One region of the Streptomyces coeruleofuscus genome, then DNA from elsewhere that is predicted to be linked to it. Evidence: riboswitches for the same ligand, from Rfam matches in the RefSeq annotation. Region 1 holds a riboswitch; each other region holds the start of a gene.
What was found. Region 1 has a riboswitch for cyclic di-AMP ahead of ABFX81_RS00485 (peptidoglycan DD-metalloendopeptidase family protein). Riboswitches for the same ligand answer to the same signal wherever they lie in the genome.

Region 1 (3,266 bases):
GCACTCCGCCGAGGATTTCGCCGCCGAGCTGGAGCGCGCCGGCGCCACCCTCGACGCGCATGCCGACCACCCCGGCGTCCGGCTCAGCCTGGAGGTCCCGGCCTCCCGGCTCGCCAAGGGGCTCGGCCTGATCGCCGACGCCCTCCGGGCACCCGCGTTCGCCGACAGCGAGGTCGAGCGGCTGGTCCGCAACCGCCTCGACGAGATCCCGCACGAGATGGCCAACCCCGGCCGCCGCGCCGCCAAGGAGCTCTCCAAGGAGCTGTTCCCGGCGGGCTCGCGCATGTCGCGGCCCCGCCAGGGCACCGAGGAGACGGTCGCCGCGATCGACTCCGGGGCCGTACGCGCCTTCTACGAGAGGCACGTCAGGCCCGCCACGGCCACCGCCGTGGTCGTCGGCGACCTCACCGGCATCGACCTCGACGCCCTGCTCGGCGACACGCTGGGCGCCTGGACCGGCTCTGCGGCCGAGCCGCGCCCGGTACCGCCGGTGACCGCCGACGACACGGGCCGCGTCGTCATCGTGGACCGTCCCGGCGCCGTCCAGACCCAGTTGCTGATCGGCCGGATCGGCCCGGACCGGCACGACCGCGTGTGGCCCGCGCAGGTGCTCGGCACGTACTGCCTGGGCGGCACCCTCACCTCCCGCCTGGACCGCGTGCTGCGCGAGGAGAAGGGCTACACCTACGGGGTGCGGGCCTTCGGCCAGGTCCTCAGGTCCGCCCCGGACGGGACCGGTGCCGCGATGCTCGCCATCAGCGGCTCCGTGGACACGCCCAACACCGGCCCCGCCCTCCAGGACCTCTGGACGGTGCTGCGCACCCTCGCCGCCGGGGGACTGACCGACGCCGAGCGGGACGTCGCCGTGCAGAACCTGGTCGGCGTGGCGCCGCTGAAGTACGAGACCGCGGCGGCCGTCGCGAGCACGCTGGCCGACCAGGTCGAGCAGCACCTGCCCGACGACTACCAGGCCACGCTGTACCGGCAGCTCGCCGCGACCGGCACCGTGGAGGCCACCGCGGCGGCCGTCAGCGCCTTCCCGGTGGACCGCCTGGTGACCGTCCTCGTCGGTGACGCGGCGCAGATCAAGGGCCCCGTCGAGGCCCTGGGCATCGGCGAAGTCTCGGTCGTCGCCGCCGAGTAGGAGCACGCGCGCGCAGGGGCCCTGGTTGTCTTCTAAGGCACCAGGGCTCCCTTATGCCCGAATTGGTGCGGAGGTTGCCTGTCTGCCCTGTGGGATGCGCTACAAAAACCGGGATTCGTTTGGGAATTGAAAGTGGCCCCGCTTAGGTTCGTCCGGGCTGTTCGTCAGGCAGTGCGCCGCACCCGCGGCACCGGACAGTCATCGCCGAGTCCCCGTACGGCGCGAGCCAGGGGAGCCGGGGACCCAACGCAGTCCCTGGGGTGAATCGGACGCCCGCGCGAGCCGCGAGGGGGTCCGTAGGAGACCTTCCTGCTCCGAACCCGTCAGCTAACCCGGTAGGCGAGAAGGAAGGAAAGGACCAGCCACTCCATGGCGTTCACCCGCGCCACCGGGAAGCATCGTCGTCCCAGCCGTATGCAGCGCGGCACGGCCCGCGCCGCGGGCGTCGCGGCCCTCGCCACCACCGGCGTCATCGGCACCGTGGCCGCCCCGGCCTTCGCCGCCGAGCCCGCCGTCGAGCAGACCGGTCTCACCCCCGTCGTCACCATGGGCGACACCGTGGCCGAGCAGATCGACGCTCAGGCCGTCGCCCAGAAGCAGGCCGCCGAGGAGGCCGCCGCCAAGAAGAAGGCCGAGGAGGCCGCCCGCGAGCGGGCCGCCGAGGCGGCCAAGGAGGCCAAGGAGGCGGCCGAGAAGGCCCGTGAGGCCAAGGAGCGCGCCGCCCGCGAGGCCGAGCGCAAGCGTCTCAACACCTTCGTGTCCCCGATCTCCGGCTCCTACGTCTCCACCGGCTACAAGGCCGGCGGCGCCGTCTGGTCCTCCGGCAGCCACACCGGCGTCGACTTCCACGCCGCCAGCGGCACCTCCGTCCACTCCGTGGGCATGGGCACGGTCGTCGAGGCCGGCTGGGGCGGTTCCTACGGCAATCAAGTAGTGATCAAGATGAACGACGGGACGTACACCCAGTACGGCCACCTGTCGTCCATCGGTGTCTCGGTGGGCCAGCAGGTCACTCCGGGGCAGCAGATCGGCCTGTCCGGCGCGACCGGCAACGTCACCGGTGCGCACCTGCACTTCGAGGCCCGTACGAGCCCCGAGTACGGCTCCGACATCGACCCCGTCGCCTACCTCCGCTCGCACGGCGTGAACGTCTGACGGCGTACCACCCCGTTACCCGAGGCCCCGGCTCCCGAGCCGGGGCTTTCGCCGTTTGTGACGTCCGACTGTCCAAAAAATAACCATGGATTCCGGTCCGCCGTCGGAAATTCCGGCTCATTGCAATAGAGTCACGGAACACGCGTCACTCCTCGACGTTTCACGGGGATTAAACGGAGGTCGGTCATGCGTATTCCCGCGCACTCGGTGTGCACGGCCATCCGGGACGACATCGTCGCGGGTGTCTACGAGCGCGGCAGCCGGCTGACCGAGGAACTCCTCGCCCGCCGCTACGGTGTCTCGCGCGTCCCCGTCCGGGAGGCCTTGCGCACCCTGGAGGCCGAGGGCTTCGTGGTGACCCGGCGGCACGCGGGCGCGTGCGTCGCCGAACCCACCGAGCAGGAGGCCGCCGACCTGCTGGAGATGCGGACGCTGCTGGAGCCGCTCGGCGCCGCCCGCGCCGCCCAGCGCCGCACCGAGGCCCATCTGAAGGTCCTGCGTGGCCTGGTCAGGCTCGGCCAGGAGCGCGCCCGCCGGGGCAACAGCGACGACCTGCGCTCCCTGGGCGGCTGGTTCCACGAGACGCTCGCGCAGGCCTCCGGCAGCCCCGCGCTGACCTCGACGCTCACCCAGCTCCGCCACAAGATCGCCTGGATGTACACCGTCGAGGCGTCGGCCGGTCCCGTGGAGTCCTGGACCGAGCACGGCGCGATCGTGGACGCGGTGGCGCGCGGTGACAGCGAGCGCGCGCGGGCGGTCACGGCGCTGCACGCCGAGCGCGCGACGGGTGCGCACCGGCTGCGTTTCGGCTCCGCCGGGGAGCGGGCCGAGCGTGTGAGGAACTCGCAACATCCCGTAAACACGGCGAGCCTGCGGCATTAACACGAGAGCCGTATACAAAGAGCAGCTAATTCGCGGGGGATTATTTCTGCTGCCCGTGAACGAGAATTCGACGACCCGCGACCGG
Region 2 (3,266 bases), on a different contig from region 1:
CGGCACGGGCCAGAGCAGCACGGCCAGCACCAGCAGTGCCGCCGCCAGGGACTGCGAGCCGGCCGCCGAGAAGCCGGTGCCCAGGACGGCCGTCGCCGCCACGGTGGTGAGGGCGGCCGTCGCCACGGTGTCCAGGAGGCCCGGCAGGGCCGCGTACGCCCGCCGTCTCGTGCCGGCGAGCAGCAGCCGCAGGGTGAAGTCCGCGGCGAGCATCAGCCAGGCCGCGCAGGCCAGGCCGAGGACGATGCGGGAGAGGACGCCGTACCCCGCCAGATCCAGACCGACCGCAAGGGTGCCGGTCGCCAGCACGGCGGCACTCGCGGACGGCGCTCGCTGCGCCCACCAGGCGGTGGAGGGGGAGGGGCCGGGCATGGAGCCGATGCTAGGAGGCGCCGCGTCCGTTCCAGGCGGGGCACGCGCGCGTGCGCTGCCAAAAGCGTGAGTGCCCTCACGCGCGCGTGCCCGCGGTGACGTGCGGGCCCTCAGGCCGGCCGCACCACGCTGTGGATCGACGACTCGCCGTCGTAGTAGATCGATTCCTCGCGCACATAGGTGCCGGGCTTCGGGGCGTGGATCATCATGCCGTTGCCGATGTAGATGCCGACGTGTGAGAGGTCGTCGTAGAAGAAGACCAGGTCACCGGGCTGCGCATTGGTCAGGGAAACGGTCGTGCCGGCGTTGACCTGGTCCCACGTCGTGCGCGGCAGGGTGACACCGGCGGCCTTCCACGCGGCCTGGGTGAGGCCGGAGCAGTCGTAGGAGCCGGGGCCGACGGCGCCCCAGACGTACGGCTTGCCGATCTGGGCGCGGGCGAAGGCGAGGGCCTTCTCGGCCTTGGTGGCGTACGAGGAGTCGGCCGGGGCCGTCGAGGAGGACGAGCCCGTCGAGGAGGACGCTCCCGACGACGAGGACGCTTCGCTCTCCTGCTGCTGGGCGGCCTCCTCCTGCGCCTGCTGCTGTGCGGCCTGCTGCCGGGCCAGCTCGGCGGCCTTGCGGGCGGCCTCCTGCTGCTTCTCCCTCTCGATCGCCGCGAGCCGCGCCTTCTCCTCGGCGGTCAGCTTCGACAGCAGTTCGCGCGCCTCGGCGAGCTTCCGCTGGACGGTCGCCTTGGCCGTCTTCAGGTCGCCCTGCGTCTCGTTGAGCGTCTCGAGGCTCTCGGTGGCCTCCTGACGCTTCTTCATCGTCTCGGACTGCTGGGTGACGTAGTCGTCGACCGCGATCTTCTGACGGCCGGTCATCCGGTCCATCAGCTGGGTCTGGTCGAAGTAGTCCTGCGGGGTGTCCGCGAGCAGGAACGTCGCCGTGTCCGGGGCGGAGGCACCGGTGCGGTACTGGGCGGCGGCGAACGAACCCAGTTTCTCCCGCGCCTCGTTGAGCTTCTGGGTGCGCTGCGCGACGCCGTCGAGGAGGGTGTCGACGCGCTTGCGCTGCTTCGCGGTCTTCTCCTTGGCCGCGTTGTACTTGTCGGTGGCCGACTCGGCCTGGCGGTAGAGGTCGTCGACCTTCTTCTCGACTTCCTCCAGGCTCGGCTTGTCGTCGGCCTCGGGGGCGGCGTTGGCCGACTGGGACAGCAGGGCCACGGACGTGAGGGCCGCCGTTGCGAGGGCGGGGGTCCGTATGCCTGCGACGCGCGTACCCGCGGGACGCGACTTGCGGTGCGACGCCAAGGGAGGCGACTCCTTCCATGCTCCGCCTACCGGGTTAGCTGTCGGGTTCGGGCGGGTACATCGGAAGGGTTGCCCTACGGCCGTCTCCGCGAAGGGCGGAGTGGGGCCGATTCACCCCAGAGTTCTCGGTTGGGTCCCCGGCTCCGGCTGCCGCTGCGGCACACCGGACTCGGCGGAGGCCGCGCGGCCCGGCGACGTTCGCCGGTGGGGGTCGTGCGGCCTGCCCGCACGGTAGCCAACTGGTGTGGCCCTTGTGAAGGTTGATGGGCGATATGCCCGATACATTTTCGTGACCTTAGCCGAGAGTGTCGCCGAGCGTCACCGGTGGAGGGGGGTTGGTCATGAGTTCGTCATAATTGTGACGGCGTAGCGGGCTGTGATCGTGCGTGGATGCAGGGTGACGAGGGGATCCTTTCGGCGATGTTCTCAGGGCGGCGGCGGGCTGTCAGTGGGGCGCCCTAGACTCGGAGAGCGATGAGCAGCCTCTTTGACGACAGCTTCCTGGCGGACCTCCAGGCCCAGCGGGGCCCCGCGGACGAGCCCCCGCCGCCACCCGAGGACGATCACGTACCGGAGCCGGTTCCGGACGATCTGTTCGGCGGGAAGTTCGACGTGCCCCCGGACCGTGACGCCTATTACCGCGACGGCGCCCCGCGCCCGGTGGTGGACACCGCCACCCTCCTGGAGGGGCTGAACGACAACCAGCGCGCCGCCGTCGTCCACTCCGGCTCCCCGCTGCTCATCGTGGCCGGCGCCGGCTCCGGCAAGACCCGCGTGCTGACGCACCGCATCGCCCACCTGCTCGCCGAGCGGGGTGTGCACCCGGGCCAGATCCTCGCGATCACCTTCACCAACAAGGCCGCGGGCGAGATGAAGGAACGCGTCGAGCAGCTCGTCGGCCCGCGGGCGAACGCGATGTGGGTGATGACCTTCCACAGCGCGTGCGTGCGCATCCTGCGGCGCGAGAGCAAGAAGCTCGGCTTCACGTCCTCCTTCTCGATCTACGACGCCGCCGACTCCAAGCGCCTGATGGCCCTGGTCTGCCGCGACCTGGACCTCGACCCCAAGCGCTTCCCGCCGAAGTCCTTCAGCGCCAAGGTCAGCAACCTGAAGAACGAGCTGATCGACGAGGAGGACTTCGCCGCCCAGGCCTCCGACGGCTTCGAGAAGACCCTCGCCCAGGCCTACGCGATGTACCAGTCGCGGCTGCGCGAGGCGAACGCCCTCGACTTCGACGACCTGATCATGACGACGGTCAACCTGCTCCGCGCCTTCCCGGACGTCGCCGAGCACTACCGCCGCCGCTTCCGCCATGTCCTGGTGGACGAGTACCAGGACACCAACCACGCCCAGTACGCCCTCGTCCGGGAGCTCGTCGGCACCTCCGAGCACCCCGTCGACGTACCGCCGGGCCCGGACGACGTCCCGCCCGCCGAGCTGTGCGTGGTGGGTGACGCCGACCAGTCGATCTACGCCTTCCGCGGTGCGACGATCCGCAACATCCTCCAGTTCGAGGAGGACTACCCGGACGCGACGACGATCCTGCTGGAGCAGAACTACCGCTCCACCCAGACGATCCTCAGCGCGGCCAACGCGGTC
Region 3 (3,266 bases), on a different contig from region 1:
TCGCGGCCGCCACCCCCATCACCGTGACCGGGACGACGTACCGCGCGGCTTTGCGCCGCCCGGAGCGCCGCTCGTCGGCCTCCCCGCCGGTCGTGCTGTCGTCGGATGCGTACGGTGCCATGTGTGCCCTACCTCCGTGATCGGCGGCGGCTGTCCGTGTCGTCCACGCACTCGTCCCTGAGCCGCCATTCTCACCCGAACTGGTGAGGAGTGGTGTTTTCCGTGGTGTCCATCTGACCAAATCGGCCAGGGAGATACGTCAGACCCCGGGCTCAACTCCACGTACTGCTGCGGTATGACACGACAGGGCTGCTTCTCCCCCGACCCGTAGGGGTCGTGCAGGGAAGAAGGGCTAGCCGGCCCGGTGCACCACCGCGTCGGACAGCTCCACCAGCGCCGTCTTCGCGGTGCACTCGGGCAGCGGCGCCAGCGCCGAGCGGGCGTCCTGCGCGTAGCGGATCGTGTCCTGGCGGGCCTGTTCCAGCGCCGGGTGGGCGCGCAGCAGGCGCAGGGCCTCGGCGTGCCGGTCGTCGTCGGTGAGGTCGGAGTCCAGCAGCTCGCACAGGGCGACGTCGTCCGCGAGTCCGAGCCGGGCGGCGCGCTCGCGCAGCCGCAGCACCGGCAGCGTGGGGATGCCCTCGCGCAGGTCGGTGCCGGGGGTCTTGCCGGACTCGTGGGAGTCGGAGGCGATGTCCAGGACGTCGTCCGCGAGCTGGAAGGCGACACCGAGCCGCTCGCCGTACTGGGTGAGCACGTCCACGACCGTCTCGTCGGCGCCGGACATCATCGCGCCGAACCGGCACGACACCGCCACCAGGGAACCGGTCTTGCCGCCCAGCACGTCCAGGTAGTGCTCGACGGGGTCGCGGCCGTCCTGAGGGCCGGCCGTCTCCAGGATCTGCCCGGTCACCAGCCGCTCGAACGCCTCGGCCTGTACCCGCACCGCCTCCGGGCCGAGGTCGGCCAGGATGTGCGAGGCGCGGGCGAAGAGGAAGTCGCCGGTGAGGACCGCGACGGAGTTGCCCCAGCGGGCGTTCGCGCTCGCCACCCCGCGGCGCACGGCGGCCTCGTCCATCACGTCGTCGTGGTACAGCGTGGCAAGGTGGGTCAGCTCCACGACGACGGCCGACGGCACGATCCCGGGCGCGTACCGGTCGCCGAACTGGGCGGAGAGCATCACGAGCAGCGGACGGAACCGCTTGCCGCCGGCCCGGACCAGGTGCTGGGCGGCCTCCGTGATGAAGGGCACCTCACTCTTGGTGGCCTCGAGCAAGCCTTCCTCGACAGCCGCCATCCCGGCCTGGACATCGGCTTCCAGAGCCTGGTCCCGCACGCTCAGCCCGAACGGCCCGACGTCGGTCACGAGGGGTCTCCTGTCTGCTGGTGTCTGCCGGTGTGTCTGCTGGTGTGTGCCGGTGATTACGCGGTTTGTCGATAGGTCGCTGCCATCACTCGAGTCAGCGTATCCGGTCACGTTTCGATCACCGCCAGCACCCATGGTTACAGGCCGGGCGGTATCCGATCACGACCGCAATATTTTCGATCAGCTCATAAGAGCAGACATTTATCGACTTACCAGGAAGTACTGGGCTATGTGCGATTTGCCGTATTGAGTAAGCAAATTCCTCTTGGCGTGCATTGCCCCATGGACTTGTGATCAGTGAGTTGAATCACGTTATCCCCTGTGACGCCCCACTCCGGCACCAACCCGTACCTCCTTCCGCCGAACGTCAGTTGAGCCTTGGCTCCCGCAAAGGATCAAGCGGCTCATATCCCCCTGACCAAGGTCGACCGGCGCGACGTGTGACTCAGGTGCTTGTTCCCGACATGTGCTCTCGCATACGTTCCGGGCCTGTCCGGCGGACGCCGAATCCTGCCACCGCCCGGACTCCCCACACGAACCCACTCACTCACGCATGGCAGGAGCGGGGGACCCAGGTAAGTCGCCGGTCCGCACAGCGGAACGGCTCGGGGTGAAGCCGCCCACGGCATACAGCACCGTGGGCGGCCGGGCACCTCCCGGCCCGAACCCGACAGCTCACCTCGCAGGCGTCGGAGAGGAATATCGCCATGCCCCGAGGCAAGCACCGTCGCCCCAGAAACAACCAGCTCACCCGCCGTGCCGTGGCCGTCGGCACCGGCGGAGCGGCACTCACGCTCCCGCTGCTCGGCGCGACGCAGGCCAGCGCCGCCCAGCCGAGCCAGAGCGCACCCGCCGCCGCACAGTCCGTGCCGCAGGCGGCCCAGCCCGCCAAGTCCCTCACCTACACCGTGGCCAAGGGCGACTCGCTCTACCGCATCGCGGACAAGTACGACGTGTCGGGCGGCTGGAAGCAGCTCTACAAGGACAACCGCTCCACCGTCGGCGACGACCCGAAGCTGATCCACCCGGGTCTGAAGCTGAAGGTGAAGACGGCCGAGGCGGGCGCCGCGAAGAAGTCGGCGACCAAGTCCTCCGCCCCCGCCAAGCCCGCCGGTGGCGTCGCGAAGGCCACCCAGGCCTCCGCGAAGACCTACGCCGACAACCTGGACGGCTGGATCCGCGAGGCGCTGGACATCATGGCGCAGAAGGGGATCCCGGGTTCGTACGACGGCATCTACCGCAACGTCATGCGCGAGTCGTCGGGCAACCCCCAGGCCATCAACAACTGGGACTCGAACGCCGCCAAGGGCACCCCGTCCAAGGGTCTGCTCCAGACCATCGACCCGACCTTCCAGGCCTACCACGTGGACGGCACGTCGTGGGACCCGTACGACCCGGTCGCCAACATCACCGCGGCCTGCAACTACGCGGCCGCCCGCTACGGCTCGATCGACAACGTCAACGGCCCGTACTGAGCCGTCCGAGCCGTCCCGCCCAGCAGTCGTTCGAGGACGACGGCGATGCCGTCGTCCTCGTTCGACAGGGTGACCTCGTCGGCCACGGCCTTGAGTTCGGGATGGGCGTTGGCCATCGCCACCCCGTGAGCGGCCCAGTCGAACATCGGGATGTCGTTGGGCATGTCGCCGAAGGCGACGGTGTCCGCCGGCCGCAGCCCCAGGTGCTCGGCCGCCAGCGCCAGACCCGTCGCCTTGGTGACGCCGCACGGCTGGAGCTCGACCGTGCCGGGCCCCGACATCGTCACCGTCGCGAGTGAACCGACCACCGAGCGGGCCGTCGCCGCCAACTCGTCGTCCGTCAGGTACGGGTGGCGCAGCAGCACCTTGCTGATGGGCTCGCCCCACAGCTCGTCGCGCCGGTCGACCCGTACCGCGGGCAGGGTCGG

Region 2: another riboswitch for cyclic di-AMP. It lies ahead of ABFX81_RS16190 (NlpC/P60 family protein); the one in region 1 lies ahead of ABFX81_RS00485 (peptidoglycan DD-metalloendopeptidase family protein).
Region 3: another riboswitch for cyclic di-AMP. It lies ahead of ABFX81_RS38180 (LysM peptidoglycan-binding domain-containing protein); the one in region 1 lies ahead of ABFX81_RS00485 (peptidoglycan DD-metalloendopeptidase family protein).

Annotation. Positions count from the first base shown of each region.
Region 1 is NZ_BAAASE010000001.1:116,733-119,998, forward strand. It holds gene ABFX81_RS00480 (M16 family metallopeptidase) at 1-1,144, shown strand, start outside; cyclic di-AMP (ydaO/yuaA leader) riboswitch at 1,337-1,500, shown strand; gene ABFX81_RS00485 (peptidoglycan DD-metalloendopeptidase family protein) at 1,514-2,299, shown strand; gene ABFX81_RS00490 (GntR family transcriptional regulator) at 2,486-3,181, shown strand.
Region 2 is NZ_BAAASE010000004.1:167,455-170,720, forward strand. It holds gene ABFX81_RS16185 (SLAC1 family transporter) at 1-372, opposite strand, end outside; gene ABFX81_RS16190 (NlpC/P60 family protein) at 483-1,667, opposite strand; cyclic di-AMP (ydaO/yuaA leader) riboswitch at 1,676-1,852, opposite strand; gene pcrA (DNA helicase PcrA) at 2,142-3,266, shown strand, end outside.
Region 3 is NZ_BAAASE010000015.1:14,217-17,482, forward strand. It holds gene ABFX81_RS38170 (outer membrane lipoprotein carrier protein LolA) at 1-121, opposite strand, end outside; gene ABFX81_RS38175 (polyprenyl synthetase family protein) at 353-1,363, opposite strand; cyclic di-AMP (ydaO/yuaA leader) riboswitch at 1,894-2,067, shown strand; gene ABFX81_RS38180 (LysM peptidoglycan-binding domain-containing protein) at 2,071-2,838, shown strand; gene ABFX81_RS38185 (Cof-type HAD-IIB family hydrolase) at 2,802-3,266, opposite strand, start outside.